DNA from 2 places in the Eubacterium sp. SB2 genome. Region 2 is predicted to be linked to the other one. Evidence: a T-box and tRNA genes for the amino acid it is inferred to sense, from the RefSeq annotation. Region 2 holds a T-box; the other holds one or more tRNA genes.

Region 1 (8,000 bases), 220 kb from region 2:
TGCCGGTGCCGTTGAATTATTGTCTGGTCTGCTGCCCGATCCGCCACAGGTCTTACACAAGATTTTACCCTGACCGGTACAAGTGGCGCAGTCCTTATATCCCTTCCCCTGACAGTTGTCACAGTAGGCTTTCCCGCCACACATGCATTCTTTCTTCCCGGTTCCCTCACAATACGCACAGGTATCACGGCCGTCTCCGCCGCAAAAGCTGCATTCAGAACGCACACCGGTATACATGTCACCAAACACACCGCTACCATTGCAGGCTGCACAGTCACTCTCTCCCATGCCATCACATGATGCACAGTTCAGTTCTCCTGCGCCGCCACAGAAATCACATATTGTACCGACGTTTCCCTCACATTGCTGGCACTGCACCGAACCGGTTTCCCCACACGGTGGGCAGGGAATATATCTGGACCTTTGCAGTCCGGACAGATCTTCAAATACCGGAAAACAGGCAGAATCCAGATATTTTGTTATTAGTTTTTAGAGCAGTTCCGTCTATTTCTGTAGCACTCAATCATGTCATGGGCAGTTTTATTTATGTACAATATTATGGTTCTATTTTAATTAATAGATAAAATAAAACAACTATGAAAATATTTTCATAGGGATAGTGTCCTGACAGCCCGTTGGCAAGCAGGACGGCAGGGGTGTTCTTCACCGCCCTGAGCATACCAGTTACAGTGACACCATATGTCTCGGCTCCATGTTAAAAATATCATATCTTCCTTCTTACACCATTTTTAAGCAACAAATACACGATGGATACCCTTGGGACAACGACGCTCGTCAGGCACACTAAAAATGCCGTACCCTCAGTTAATACTGAGTTTACGGCATTTTTTTCAATGAGCGTGCGGGGATTCGAACCCCGGACAACTTGATTAAAAGTCAAGTGCTCTACCACCTGAGCTACACGCCCTCATACTATTCAACTATTCCCGCCTGCACCCAGGCAAACTGGGCTAGCTGGATTCGAACCAGCGAATGCAGGAGTCAAAGTCCTGTGCCTTACCGCTTGGCGATAGCCCAATAAAGACTTATATCTGACACTGCGTTGCCAGTACTAATAAAACAAGGGTGGGTGATGGGACTCGAACCCACGATATCCAGAACCACAATCTGGCGCGCTAACCAACTGCACCACACCCACCACAACGAGCCTGGGGGGATTCGAACCCTCGACCTACGGCTTAGAAGGCCGTTGCTCTATCCAGCTGAGCTACAGACTCTTATGAAATTATCCCCTGTTTACGGCTCCTTACAACATGATGCTGTAAGAAAGCGGGTGATGGGAATCGAACCCACGTATCCAGCTTGGAAGGCTGGTGTTCTACCATTGAACTACACCCGCACTATCGGGGTGACAGGATTCGAACCTGCGACCTCCTGGTCCCAAACCAGGCGCTCTAGCCAAGCTGAGCCACACCCCGATGTAGTTGTGCTTGTCACTTTTTCCCGTGACGCAATAGTTATTATATAATAAGGCACAGCTTATGTCAACAATAATTTTTTATTTTTTTACATTTTTTTCGCAGGCAGCCAATTTGGCCAGTAAATGCCTGATTTCAAACCTTCAATCCAGATAATACTGATGAAAACAGGGCTTTTCATTCTCGTTCAGCTCCATGATCATGTAGCTCCCCTTCCTTCCCTCCTGTCTCGGATATGAGACACTGCCGGGATTCAGGACTGTAATCTCCTTCCCCTGATCCAGGTATGGACGGTGCGTATGTCCATACATCACAATATCAGCATTGCGGGCCTTTCCTTCTTCTTTTATATATTCCGGATCCAGCGATACATAGTAGCCGTGTCCGTGTGTGATAAAGACTTTATAATTCCCAATACTGAACTCTTCTTCTTTGGGAAGGTCAGAAAAAAAGTCGTTATTTCCCTTTACCATATGTTTTTCACAGTCCACTACCGCATCAAGATACTCCTCTCCGCCTTCTACATCGCCGAGGTGGATAAACATATCCACTGTACCGGCCTGATCCAGAATACGGTCCAGGTTATAGTGGTTTCCATGCGTATCGCTAACTATCAATACTTTCATTCCATTCATCCTTGTTCTTTTTTATATACTATTTACAGCTCCGCCGAAAATCTGCCTGCAGGATATGCAGCGGGACAACTCATGCGTATGTTATACCGAAGGCTGCGTTCCTGCTATTAAGGGCATACACTATGAGATGCCCTTTAATTATACCTTATTTTTTAGCTTTAGCTCAAAATCTGTCCCGCAGGGGCATACATTACGGGGTGCCCCTGCGGGTATACTTCTTTTTCATAATCTCACGCATCGCCCGCAGAGCGTTCCCTCTGTGGCTGAGCTCATTCTTCTTCTCCGGCTCCATCTGTGCTGTCGTACAGCCATATTCGGGTACGTAAAAGATAGGGTCATAGCCAAAACCATTGTCCCCTATGATCTCATGTCCGATGATGCCTTCTATAGTCCCTCTGACAGTCTCTGCAGTCCCATCCGGAAAGACAGCCGCTATGGCACAGACAAATCGCGCTGTGCGCTGCTCATCAGGCACATGCTCCAGCTGATCCAGAAGCATCTGGTTTTTGATGTCATAGGAAGTGTCAACTCCGGCATACCTTGCCGAATAAATCCCCGGCGCCTTGTCCAGATAATCAATCTCCAGTCCGGAATCATCTGCGAGGATCACATCATGCGGCAGCAGCTCCGAGATTGCTTTCGCCTTGATCATCGCATTTTCTTCAAAAGTCGTCCCGTCCTCCACGATATCAATATCTATCCCGGCTTCTTTCATGGAGTATACCGGAATCCCAATATCATCCAAGATCATTCGGATCTCTTCCATCTTATGCTCATTGCCTGTTGCGAAAATGATTCTCTTATCCATAACCGTATTCCTCTATTCTTTTGGTTTTGGCGGCTTCGGCCCCAAAAACTGATAAAAATATGTCTTGATCATTCCGTTGTATATCTTGCGGTTCTTATCCGCAGTACGTCCAAAATACCGCTCCGCATCCTCATAACTGGTAATCATATAGGCTGACCAACTGTCCAGATTGCGGAAGCTCTCGCCAAATTCGCTGTAAAGGGATGCCAATGCCTGTTTTTCTTCCAGTCTTTCTCCATATGGAGGGTTGGTAATGATAAATCCGTATTTCTTAGGATGTCTCAAATCCCTGACATCACGCTGCTGGAAATGAATCATGTGATCCACTCCGGCATCCTGCGCATTCTGTCTTGCCGCCTTCACCACGTCTGCATCTAAGTCATACCCCTGAATATCAACTTCCACGTCATCCTCAATCAAATCATTCGCCTCATCGACGGCCTCATACCAGGCATGACGGGATATCAGGTTTGTCCAGTCCTCCGCGAGAAACGACCGGTTCATGCCCGGCGCAATATTTGCAGCCATCATAGCCGCTTCTATAGGAAACGTGCCGCTGCCGCAGAATGGATCCACCAGGATCCGTTCCCTGCTCCAGGGTGTCAGCATAATCAGAGCTGCTGCCAGGGTTTCTGTAATAGGAGCCTTGCTGGACAGCTGGCGGTATCCTCTCTTATGAAGGGATACGCCCGATGTATCGATCCCCACTGTTACCATATCCTTCATCAAAAATACACGGACCGGATACGACGCGCCGTTCTCCTCAAACCATTTCATATGGTAATGCACTTTCATCCGCTCTACCATGGCTTTTTTCATAATCGACTGTATATCGGACGGGCTGAAAAGCTTGCTCTTGACAGAGGCCGCCTTAGCTACCCAGAACTTCCCATCCTTCGGGATTAATGTCTCCCATGGAATCGCCTTCGTATTCTCAAACAATTCGTCAAATGTCTCTGCCTTGAAATACCCCACTTTCAACAAAATACGTTCCGCTGTACGCAAAAATATATTTGCCCTGCAGATTGCCTTCTCATCGCCATAAAAAGTTACTCTTCCGTCTTCCACCTGTGCAATCTCATACCCCAGATCCTGAATTTCTCTTTTCAGAACCGCCTCAAGGCCAAAATGGCAAGGTGCGATCAATTCAAGCTTATTATTCATCAAATCCTCCAATCGGACAATATCAATATATCTTTATTTTTCAATATATGTATACATATTACTATAAATTTGGGACGTAGTAAAGTTGAACTTTACTACGTCCCAAACCTGTTTATTGTCTATTTTAGATGAATTTTGCTTTATTATTCATTATTTATAAAATTATATCTTTGCCACGCCTTATCCGGAGTAATGAAAAATAAAATGAATTTTCATACGTCCTTTTAGCGAATAGCAATAAGATTACTTGAATTTTCATATATATTTTTAGGAACATAATTGGTCAATATAATGGCACTTGAAAATTCTCCAAATGTAACCGAACATACATTTCCAAATTTGGCCGCATCGCACAGCATATATTTCTTCTGTGATTTTTCCATCGCTTTTTGCTTAACCAGCGCCTCACTGACATCAGGGGTAGTATATCCGTTCTTTTTCGTAATCCCGTTTGCCCCAAAAAAGCCGATTGTAAAATGAAACTTCTCCAGGCTGTTCAGGGCTTCCCCTCCAACCACCGCTTCCGTAGACTCTTTCAGTTCACCGCCTATAATCATGGTTTTAAACCCCATGGCTGCAAGCCGCCGTGCATGGGAGACTCCATTAGTTACATAGGTAGCACTCCTCTCCTGGATATAGTCTATCATGTACCCGGTAGTTGTACCCGCATCCAAATATACAAAATCGTCTTTTTTTATCATAGAGGCGGCATACCTGGCAATCTTGATTTTCTCAGTCCGGTTAACCTCTTCTCTGTTGGAAACCTTCTCGTCCTTTGTATGGAACGTATCCCCAGCCAATACGGCGCCCCCAAAGACTTTAACCAGCTTCCCCTCTTTGTGCAGGGCAGTAAGATCCCGCCTGATCGTAGATTCAGATGCTGAAAACTCTTCCATCAGTTCCTGGAGGGTTACACTTTTTCTATTTTCCAACAGCCTTAATATCTCCTGATGCCTTTTTCTGAGCAGCATTCGGCTCCACCTCCTGCAAATTGCCTGCTTATCGCTTTCCACTTATTATACAATTAGGAATCTTCTAATTCAATCTTAAAGCATATATTTGCATAATTACTGCTTTGAGTATTCCTTTGCATACTCAAACATTCTGGCCACATTCTCCGGCGGTATATCTGATTGGATATGGTTACATGAACTCAGTATAAATCCTCCGTCCCTGCCCAATATATCAATCAGCCTTTTTACTTCATCCTCCACCTGTTCAACCGAACCTGTCATAGCTTTCTGCGTATCTACCGCTCCATGGAAACAAATCCTGTCCCCAAATTTATCTTTTAAGGTAACCGGATCCATTCCTGCAGCAGAGGTCTGAACGGGATTTAGTATATCAACACCACAGTCGATCAAATCTTCAATAATATCAGCAATAGCTCCGCAGCTGTGCAGATAAATCTTCGCCTGCGGCGCCTTCTGCCTGATTGCCTGATTCAGCTTCTTTCTGGCCGGGAAGATAAACTCCCTGTATGCATCCGGTGATATAAGCAGGCTTTGCTGGCTGCCGTAATCGTCTCCTGATTCTACAATATCAATATATTCCCCAACCTGATCCAGGAGATATCCATACATCTCTATCTGGACTGTTAATATTTTTTCTATCAGGGCATGGGCAAATTCGGGATCTGTAATCGTATCTACCATGAAATTCTCCATCCCTCTCAGCCAACAGGCGATTTCAAATATACCGTTGCAGGGCATTCGAAGAGATATTGCATATTCGTTCTCCTCATGCAGCTTCTTTGCCCTCTCCTTCATTCCTGTTACATCCAGCATCTCTTCCGGCTGCGGCCATGGATAGGTATCCAAATCTTCCAGTTCCGCATCTTCCAGCGGGTTTTTTACGGTCTCTACATATAAACCGGTGTCCCTCTGAACAAGTCCCCATTCATTGGAAAAAGTACCGTCATCGTGATATTTGGGATATTCCTCCGACTGCTTTGCAAAAACTCTCCGGATATCAATATCAAATCTGTCCAGAATCCGTTCGTCATAATAACATACATTGGATCCTTTTCTGTACGGCTCAATCTCTCCTTCTATCTCCAAAAAGTCCTTGACCTTAAAGTAAGCCTTGTCTACCATGCTGCAGGCAGTCCCCCCCAAATCCAGGGGGATCCTGTCCACAGGCTTATGATTCACCGCACATAATACTCTTTCTTTTGATGTCATAAAATTTTCCCTTCTTATTTTTTGTTTTTCTTAACCTTCATTCCTTTTAGGAAATTGACCATTAGCGCAGATATAACCATGCCAACCGCTGTACAGAGCAGGAATAAAAACGGTTTATTCACAAGCCCCATTACAAAGATACCGCCGTGAGGCGCCTGCAATGTAAGGTTGAATGCCATTGCCATGCCTCCTGCCACTGCAGAGCCGACCATCAGAGACGGGATAACCCGAAGCGGATCCGCACCGGCAAATGGAATTGCCCCTTCTGCTATAAATGATGCGCCTAAAAGCCATGCTGTCTTTCCGCTCTCCCTTTCTGCCGGAGTATAGAGATTTTTGTTCAGGACAGTTGCCAGAGCCATCGCCAGAGATGGCACCATACCGGATGCCATACTTGCTGCCTGGGGGCCATATACACCTTCTGCAAGCAGCCCCACGCCAAACATGTACGCAACCTTATTCACCGGGCCGCCCAGGTCAAATGCCAGCATAGCTCCAATTACGGCCCCCAGTAATATGCCGCTGCTGTTTGACATATTGGTCAGCCAGTTTGTCATCGCGCTCTGAAGCATAACGCAAGGCGGTGCAACCACAAAATACATCAGTAAGCCTACGATAAAAGTGGAAAAAAGAGGAATAATTAAAACGGGTTTTAAACCTGCCAGCGCTTTAGGCATTTTAATCTTTTTAATTGCCCATGCTATGATACCCGCCAGCAGACCCCCGATGATGCCTCCGATAAATCCCGGGCTGGGATCCAGCTGCGTAACAATCAGGCCTGCTACCATACCCGGCGCAATACCCGGCCTGTCCGCCATGGAGTATGCAATAAACCCTGCCATAATCGGTATCATAACGCTGAATGCAATGCCGCCTATCTTATTCAGATAAAATGGAAGGGATCCCTCCACTCCGGATGCATCAATGCCGAACATAAACGAGATGGCAATCATGATTCCGCCCGCCGCAACAAAAGGAATCATGTAGGACACGCCCGTCATTAAATGCTTTGGTATCCTCTTGAGCAAGTTAAGAAACGTGTCTGCTTCCTGTTCTTCACTTGCCTTTTCTTTTGTGCCTCCCCCTGTGTACAGCGGGTAATTCTCGTCTTTCGCTGCTTCAATGGCCCTTTTAATTACGGTATCCGTATTATGTATCGTATCAGAAACTGTAGCCTCTACGATCTTTTTCCCGTTAAACATGGATTTATCAACCGAAACACCAACCCCCAGTATAACCACGTCTGCTTCCCTAATCTCCTGTTCCGTCAGTTTATTTTCTATTCCAACAGAACCTCTTGTCTCCACTTTGATGCCTATGGACATTTTTTTTGCTTCTTCCGCCAGCTTTTCTGCTGCCATATAGGTATGTGCAATACCTGTAGGGCAGGCTGTAACTCCTACAAATTTCATCCCAAATCCCCCATTTCTTCTATGATGTAATTATACAGTTCCATCTTGTCTTCAATCTTTAACAGCATCTCCATAAATTCCTGATGCACCAGTTTTCTTGATAGTTTTGCCAGCACCTGTAAATGGGTATTATTCTCATCGCCGGCAGGCATAATCAGGGCGATTGCCACCCTTACAGGCTGTCCATCCATAGACTTCCAGTCTATTCCATCCTCAAAGCGAAATACTGCAATCATAGGATTTTTTAATCTTTTTACTTTTGCATGTGGGATTGCTAACTGTTCGCCAAACCCCGTAGAATCCATCTTTTCTCTTTTTAAAAACATTTTCTTCAGTTCCGAGGCCCTTACCCCTGCATA
Region 2 (8,000 bases):
TGGAGTATTATCTTCCGACAACAGTCAAGCTTCTGGAGGCCTATGAGGAGCTGGATGCACAGCCGGTTCAGGGAGCCAATATTATTTCATCCAAGAGTGAGATCGAGAAAACTCTGGATACTTTAAATGCAGCGTTTGAGAAACTTCTGGACAGCCTGTTCCAGGATACGGCCTGGAATGTATCGGCCGATATATCGGTTCTGAACACAATGCTGGCACAGGAGGGACTTACCAAGGACGATTTTAAAAAGTAGAAAAAAATTAGATGCAGACTTACCGGATGGAGGAAGTAAAATGAACAACGAATTTGAAGGATTTGCAGCAACCCCTGAACTGACGCTGGAACCTTTCCAGGAGCAAAAACAGGCAGTAGAGGTCGTGGAGAAAGAAGAAGTAGTATTTGATGACAACATATTGACGGATGAAGAAAGACGGGCAGTCGATAACTTTGCAAACCAGATCGACCTGACCAATTCTTCCGTTATTCTTCAGTATGGGGCAGGCACACAGAAGAAGATGGCGGACTTTTCTGAGACGGCGCTGGAGAACGTTAAGACGAAAGACCTGGGGGAAATCGGAGACCTTTTGTCTGGCGTAGTGAAAGAGCTGAAGGATTTTGATGAAGAGGAAGAGAAGGGGTTCCTGGGGATATTTAAGAAGACTTCTAACAAAATAAATGCCATGAAGTCAAAGTATACTAAGGCGGAGACAAACATTAACCAGATATGTAAAGTACTTGAGAACCATCAGGTACAGCTGTTAAAAGATATTGCGATACTGGATAAAATGTATGAGGTGAATCTGACCTACTTTAAAGAACTTTCCATGTATATACTGGCAGGAAAAAAGAAACTGCAGGAGGTACGCACCACGAAACTTCCGGAACTGCTGAATAAGGCCCAGAGAGACGGACTGCCGGAGGATGCACAGGCCGCCAGAGACCTGGACTCCATGTGCAACAGATTTGAAAAGAAAATACATGACCTCGAGCTGACCCGCACCATTTCAATCCAGACCGCGCCTCAGATCCGCCTCGTGCAGGGGAATGACACCCTTATGGTTGAAAAGATCCAGTCCACGATCGTAAATACCATACCATTGTGGAAGAGTCAGATGGTTCTGGCTCTCGGTGTGGAGCATTCGGCTCAGGCAGCTGCTGCCCAGCGCGAAGTGACAGACATGACAAATCAGCTGCTGCGTAAGAATGCCGAGAAACTGAAAATGGCAACAGTTGAAACTGCCAAAGAGTCAGAACGCGGTATTGTAGACATTGAAACGCTGAAGATGACGAACGAATCTCTGATTTCTACGCTCGACGAAGTGATGCACATCCAGCAGGAGGGCAGACAGAAACGCCGTGAGGCAGAGCAGGAGATGATGCGTCTGGAGGGCGAGCTGAAACAGAAGCTGCTGCAGGTTCAGGGATAAGATGACGTTACTGTATAAGTCCGCAGGGAATGAAAGGTAACGTAACAGGACAGACTTTCCTGAACTGATACAAGGCGAAGCCGTCAGGATTAAGATTAGCGGAGCAGAATCCCTTGACAAAGAGAGGGTTTTCGAGTAGAATCACAGTTACTACAGGCGATGAACGGGAATAGTATATGCAGGAAACGATACAGAGAGGAGGCCGTTAGGTGTGAGGCCTTTGCGGAGAATGTATAGAACCGGCCCGGGAGCTGCTGTGTGAAAGCACGGCGTAGAACCGGCGTTAACGGTGTTTGAGTGAGCTGCGTCAGGGGATGCAGTTAATTAGGGTGGTACCGCCGAGACTTTCGGTCCCTTTTTGGAGGGGAAGAAGGTCCCGGCGTTTTTGTATATTTAAGTATACCCAAAGGGCATCCCGTAACTCATGCCCTGCGGGCGGATCTGCAGCAAGCTGCAGAATAATGTATAACCGGCATACCACGAATACCTGAGTATACAAAAACACCGGGACAGCACGACTTTCCAACACATGAAATACGGGGCAGGGGCCCTGGAGAATGGAAAAGGAGACATATTATGGCTAAGGAAAAGAAACTGGTTGAATCAATCACATCAAGAGACGAGGATTTTGCACAATGGTATACAGATGTAGTCCGTGAGGCAAAGCTGTGCGACTATTCGGGAGTAAAGGGATGCCTGAATTATCTGCCCAATGGGTATGCAATCTGGGAGAATATCCAGAGCGGCCTCGACCGGCGGTTTAAAGAGACCGGAGTAGAGAATGTCTATCTTCCTGTTCTGATCCCGGAGGCACTGCTTCAGAAAGAATCAGACCATATTGAAGGATTTGCTCCTGAAGTAGCATGGGTGACCCACGGAGGCCTGGAGAGACTGCAGGAAAGATTCTGCATCAGGCCTACATCAGAGACCATGTTCTGTGATTTGTGGAGCAGAACAGTGCAGTCTTACCGGGATCTGCCGAAAGTATGGAATCAGTGGTGTTCCGTATTGCGCTGGGAAAAGACCACGAGACCGTTCCTGCGTTCCAGAGAATTCTTGTGGCAGGAAGGACATACGATCCATGCAACTTACGAAGAGGCGGAGCAGCGGACACTAACCATGCGTGATGTATACAGAGACTTTATTCAGGATGACCTGGCAATTCCCCTGATTTCCGGGCGGAAAACAGAAAGTGAAAAGTTTGCCGGGGCGCAGGACACATACACAGTGGAGGCGCTGATGCACGATGGAAAGGCACTGCAGTCCGCAACAAGCCATTTCTTCGGAAATGCATTTCCGGATGCATTTGACATCAAATATGCGGATAAGAATAACGAGCTGCACAGTGTATACGAGACATCCTGGGGGCTGTCCACCAGAATCATCGGCGCCATTATCATGGTGCACGGCGATGACAGCGGTCTGGTGCTGCCGCCGAGAATTGCACCTGTTCAGACGAGAGTGATTCCGATTGCCCAGCACAAAGAAGGCGTTCTCGAGAAGGCGAACGAGTTGCTTGGCGCCCTGAAGGATGCGGGCTATAAGGCGAAGATCGATGATTCGGAGAAGAGTCCCGGGTGGAAATTCAGTGAGCAGGAGATGCTCGGCATCCCGACCAGAATAGAAATCGGTCCAAAAGACATTGAAAACAATCAGGTTGTAGTAGTCCGGCGCGATACGAGAGAAAAGATCGTCGTATCCATGGATGAGATCACCACAAAACTGGGCGACATTCTGGAAACAATCCAGAAAGATATGTTTGACAGGGCAAAAGCATTTCTGGATGCTCATATAGACAGTGCGGTAACGATGGAAGAAATGAACGAAAAATTCCAAGGCAACCGTGGATTTATCAAAGCAATGTGGTGTGGCGACGAGGCTTGTGAAGACGAAATCAAAACCCAGACAGGCGGTGCATCTTCCAGATGTATCCCGGATGACGAAGAACATCTCTCAGACGTGTGCATCTGCTGCGGAAAACCGGCGAAGCATATGGTCTACTGGGGAAAAGCGTACTAAACTGTTAGGAGGGGCCAGTCCCTTCTGCAAAGGGGGCCGACCCTTTTGCAGAGGGGGCTGACCCCTTTGAACATCAAGAAACAAAAAAGTTCCGTAAAAATCATCGAAAATCCCTTGACTTTCCCGCAAAAACGTAATAAACTAATTTAGCGTGCATAAAAAGGCATTATTTTTTGGCGCGTAAATCAAGATAATTACGATTATCTGCAACCCCTTTCCACATAAGTGAGAAGGAAACGAAAGAATCATAGGAGGTGAAAAAGAATGCCAACATTTAACCAGTTAGTTAGAAAAGGACGTCAGACTTCTGAAAAGAAATCTACAGCACCGGCACTTCAGAAAGGATACAACTCTCTGCAGAAACGTGCTACGAATGTATCTGCACCACAGAAGAGGGGTGTATGTACAGCTGTTAAGACAGCTACACCAAAGAAGCCTAACTCAGCTCTGAGAAAAATCGCCAGAGTTCGTCTCTCTAATGGAATCGAAGTAACAAGCTATATCCCAGGTGAAGGACACAACCTGCAGGAGCATAGTGTTGTTCTGATCCGTGGAGGAAGAGTTAAGGACCTGCCAGGTACAAGATACCATATCGTAAGAGGTACACTTGATACAGCAGGTGTTGCTAAGAGAAGACAGGCTCGTTCTAAATACGGCGCTAAGAGACCAAAAGACGCAAAATAAAAGCGGCTTTTAAAGGTTTGTCTAATTAGCAGATTATGTAACTAAACAGTTAAATCGTATCACAAACAGAACTATGATTATCGAATCTTATTGAACATTAGCAGTTCAATAAGCAAAGGTTGCGGATTTATGCAGGCGCTTATTATCATTCAAAAGATGAAGCGCTGACTTTTATAGATAGGTCCCGCGGCCACGAGCACATGAAGCGCGATTTCCATAGAAAGACACATGTGAGTACCGATGAATTAATCCCGGCAGAGACCGGAAATAATGATTAAGGAGGGAAGGACCGTGCCACGTAAAGGACATACTCAAAAAAGAGATGTATTAGCGGATCCAATATACAACAATAAGGTTGTTACCAAACTTATCAACAACATTATGTTAGATGGTAAGAAGGGTGTAGCACAGAAGATTGTATACGGAGCGTTTGAGAGAGTTGAGGCAAAGGCTGATAAGCCGGCTATCGAGGTTTTCGAGGAAGCAATGAATAATATCATGCCAGTTCTCGAAGTAAAGGCAAGACGTATCGGTGGTGCAACTTATCAGGTGCCGATCGAAGTAAGAGCAGACAGAAGACAGGCTCTTGCACTTCGCTGGTTAACAACCTATTCTCGCAACAGAGGTGAGAAGACAATGGAAGAAAGGCTTGCAAATGAAATTCTGGATGCAGCCAATAACACTGGTTCATCAGTGAAGAAGAAAGAAGATATGCATAAGATGGCAGAGGCAAATAAAGCATTTGCTCACTACCGTTTTTAATTAGGAGGAAAAAATCTTGGCTGGAAGAGAATATCCACTAGAAAGGACCAGGAATATAGGGATCATGGCTCATATCGATGCTGGTAAGACAACATTGACTGAGCGTATCCTGTATTATACTGGTGTAAACTATAAGATAGGTGATACTCACGAGGGTACTGCGACCATGGACTGGATGGAGCAGGAACAGGAGAGAGGTATCACAATTACTTCAGCTGCTACAACATGTCACTGGACTTTGGAAGAAAAGACGCAGCCAAAGCCGGGTGCCCTGGAACATCGAATTAATATTATCGATACACCGGGACACGTTGACTTTACCGTAGAAGTTGAACGTTCACTTCGTGTGCTGGATGGTGCCGTAGGTGTATTCTGTGCTAAGGGCGGTGTTGAGCCCCAGTCAGAAAACGTATGGCGTCAGGCAGACACATACAACGTACCGAGAATGGCGTTCATCAATAAGATGGACATTCTGGGAGCTGATTTCTACAATGCTGTAGAGCAGATCAAGAACAGACTTGGTAAAAATGCAATTTGTCTTCAGCTGCCAATCGGCAAAGAAGACGAATTCAAAGGAATCATCGACTTAATGGAGATGCAGGCTTATATCTATAATGATGATAAAGGCGAAGATATTTCTGTAGTAGAGATTCCGGATGATATGAAAGACGACGCAGAACTGTATCGTACAGAATTAGTCGAGAAGATCTGCGAATTAGACGACGATCTGATGCTGGAATACCTGGAGGGTGAAGAACCTTCTGTTGAAGCACTGAAGGCTGCCCTGAGAAAGGGAACCTGCGAGTGTACAGCTGTTCCGGTATGCTGCGGTACAGCGTACAGAAACAAAGGTGTCCAGAAGTTATTGGATGCAGTGATCGAATATATGCCGGCTCCGACAGATATCCCGCCAATCGAAGGTGTGGATGCGGACGGAAACAACGTGGTGAGACATTCATCTGATGAAGAACCATTCTCAGCACTGGCATTTAAGATTATGACAGACCCGTTTGTAGGTAAGCTTGCTTACTTCAGAGTATACTCCGGTTCCATAAACTCCGGTTCTTACGTGCTGAACGCAACAAAAGGCAAAAAAGAACGTGTTGGACGTATCCTTCAGATGCATGCCAATAAGAGAGCAGAACTGGATAAAGTATATGCAGGAGACATCGCTGCTGCTATCGGATTCAAGTTCACAACAACAGGTGATACAATCTGTAACGAACAGCATCCGGTTATCCTGGAGTCCATGGAATTCCCAGAGCCGGTTATCGAGCTCGCAATTGAGCCAAAGACAAAGGCTTCTCAGGGCAAGCTTGGAGAATCCCTTGCAAAACTTGCAGAGGAAGACCCGACATTCCGTGCACACACAGATAAAGAGACAGGACAGACAATCATCGCAGGTATGGGTGAGCTTCATCTGGAGATCATCGTAGACAGACTTCTGCGTGAATTCAAGGTAGAGGCTAACGTAGGTGCACCGCAGGTTGCTTACAAAGAGTCCTTCACAAAACCTGTAGACGTAGACAGCAAGTATGCAAAACAGTCAGGTGGACGTGGACAGTACGGACACTGTAAAGTTAAATTTGAACCAATGGATGTCAATGGAGAAGAGATTTACAAGTTCGACTCCAGCGTAGTCGGCGGATCGATTCCGAAAGAATATATTCCGGCTGTAGGCCAGGGTATCGAAGAAGCTATGAAGTCCGGTATCCTCGGAGGATTCCCGGTTGTTGGTGTTCATGCGACTGTATATGACGGTTCTTACCATGAAGTCGATTCAAGTGAAATGGCATTCCACATTGCCGGCTCTCTCGCATTCAAAGATGCCATGAGAAAATCATCACCCGTACTTCTTGAGCCAATCATGAAAGTAGAAGTCACAATGCCAGAAGAATATATGGGAGATATCATCGGTGATATCAACTCACGCCGTGGACGTATTGAAGGTATGGATGATCTGGGCGGCGGTAAAATTGTCCGCGCATTTGTGCCATTGTCCGAGATGTTTGGCTATTCCACAGACCTCCGTTCCAGGACACAGGGACGCGGAAACTACTCCATGTTCTTCGAGAGCTACGAGCCGGTACCGAAGTCTGTACAGGAAAAAGTGTTATCCAATAAAAATGCCTAAATATCAGAAAAAGGCTTGAAAAACCCGGCCTTTTGAAATATAATCAGAATTAGCCGAGTAAAAGCGAAAACCAATAAAATGCCCGAAAATGGGCTATATATTAAGGAGGATTATTCAAAATGGCAAAAGCTAAATTTGAAAGAACAAAACCACATGCTAATATTGGTACCATCGGACACGTTGACCATGGTAAAACAACATTAACAGCTGCTATTACAAAGACACTTTCTCAGAGAGTTGCTGGTAACGCAGCAGTTGATTTCGAAAACATTGATAAAGCTCCAGAGGAAAGAGAACGTGGTATCACAATCTCTACAGCTCACGTTGAGTATGAGACAGACAAACGTCACTATGCACACGTTGACTGCCCAGGACATGCTGACTATGTAAAGAACATGATCACAGGTGCTGCTCAGATGGACGGAGCTATTCTTGTAGTAGCTGCTACTGACGGTGTTATGGCTCAGACAAAAGAGCATATCCTTCTGTCCCGTCAGGTAGGTGTACCTTATATCGTAGTATTCATGAACAAATGCGATATGGTAGACGATGAAGAGCTTCTTGAATTAGTAGAGATGGAAATCCGTGAACTTCTTGACGAGTATGAGTTCCCGGGAGATGACACACCGATCATCCAGGGATCAGCTCTGAAAGCTCTTGAAGATCCTTCAGGAGAATGGGGAGACAAGATCATGGAACTTATGGACGCAGTTGACAGCTGGGTTCCAGATCCGCAGCGTGATACAGACAAGCCATTCCTGATGCCTGTAGAGGACGTATTCTCTATCACAGGACGTGGTACAGTTGCTACAGGTAGAGTAGAGCGTGGTACACTTCATGTATCTGATGAAGTTGAGATCATCGGTATCCACGAAGACATCAAGAAAACTGTTGTAACAGGTATCGAGATGTTCCGTAAACTGCTTGATGAGGCTCAGGCTGGAGATAACATCGGTGCTCTGCTTCGTGGTGT

What was found. The T-box of region 2 lies ahead of proS (proline--tRNA ligase). A T-box ahead of a tRNA ligase gene usually reads a tRNA of that ligase, here a tRNA-Pro.
Positions count from the first base shown of each region.
Region 1: it has a tRNA-Pro gene. The T-box ahead of proS (proline--tRNA ligase) is inferred to sense a tRNA for this amino acid. The anticodon was not compared.

Region 1 covers NZ_LN865153.1:1,112,810-1,120,809, forward strand. Annotated here, with positions in the region: gene BN1938_RS17245 (hypothetical protein) at 1-378, opposite strand, end outside; tRNA gene BN1938_RS17250 (tRNA-Lys) at 856-928, opposite strand; tRNA gene BN1938_RS17255 (tRNA-Gln) at 967-1,038, opposite strand; tRNA gene BN1938_RS17260 (tRNA-His) at 1,086-1,159, opposite strand; tRNA gene BN1938_RS17265 (tRNA-Arg) at 1,165-1,238, opposite strand; tRNA gene BN1938_RS17270 (tRNA-Gly) at 1,290-1,360, opposite strand; tRNA gene BN1938_RS17275 (tRNA-Pro) at 1,365-1,439, opposite strand; gene BN1938_RS17280 (metallophosphoesterase family protein) at 1,583-2,065, opposite strand; gene BN1938_RS17285 (XTP/dITP diphosphatase) at 2,265-2,882, opposite strand; gene BN1938_RS17290 (THUMP domain-containing class I SAM-dependent RNA methyltransferase) at 2,895-4,046, opposite strand; gene BN1938_RS17295 (DeoR/GlpR family DNA-binding transcription regulator) at 4,271-5,017, opposite strand; gene BN1938_RS17300 (uroporphyrinogen decarboxylase family protein) at 5,114-6,229, opposite strand; gene BN1938_RS17305 (PTS fructose transporter subunit IIC) at 6,244-7,641, opposite strand; gene BN1938_RS17310 (PTS sugar transporter subunit IIA) at 7,638-8,000, opposite strand, start outside.
Region 2 covers NZ_LN865153.1:1,331,237-1,339,236, reverse strand. Annotated here, with positions in the region: gene BN1938_RS18330 (5-bromo-4-chloroindolyl phosphate hydrolysis family protein) at 1-254, shown strand, start outside; gene BN1938_RS18325 (toxic anion resistance protein) at 295-1,428, shown strand; T-box leader at 1,579-1,787, shown strand; gene proS (proline--tRNA ligase) at 2,005-3,447, shown strand; gene rpsL (30S ribosomal protein S12) at 3,712-4,131, shown strand; gene rpsG (30S ribosomal protein S7) at 4,423-4,893, shown strand; gene fusA (elongation factor G) at 4,910-7,027, shown strand; gene tuf (elongation factor Tu) at 7,147-8,000, shown strand, end outside.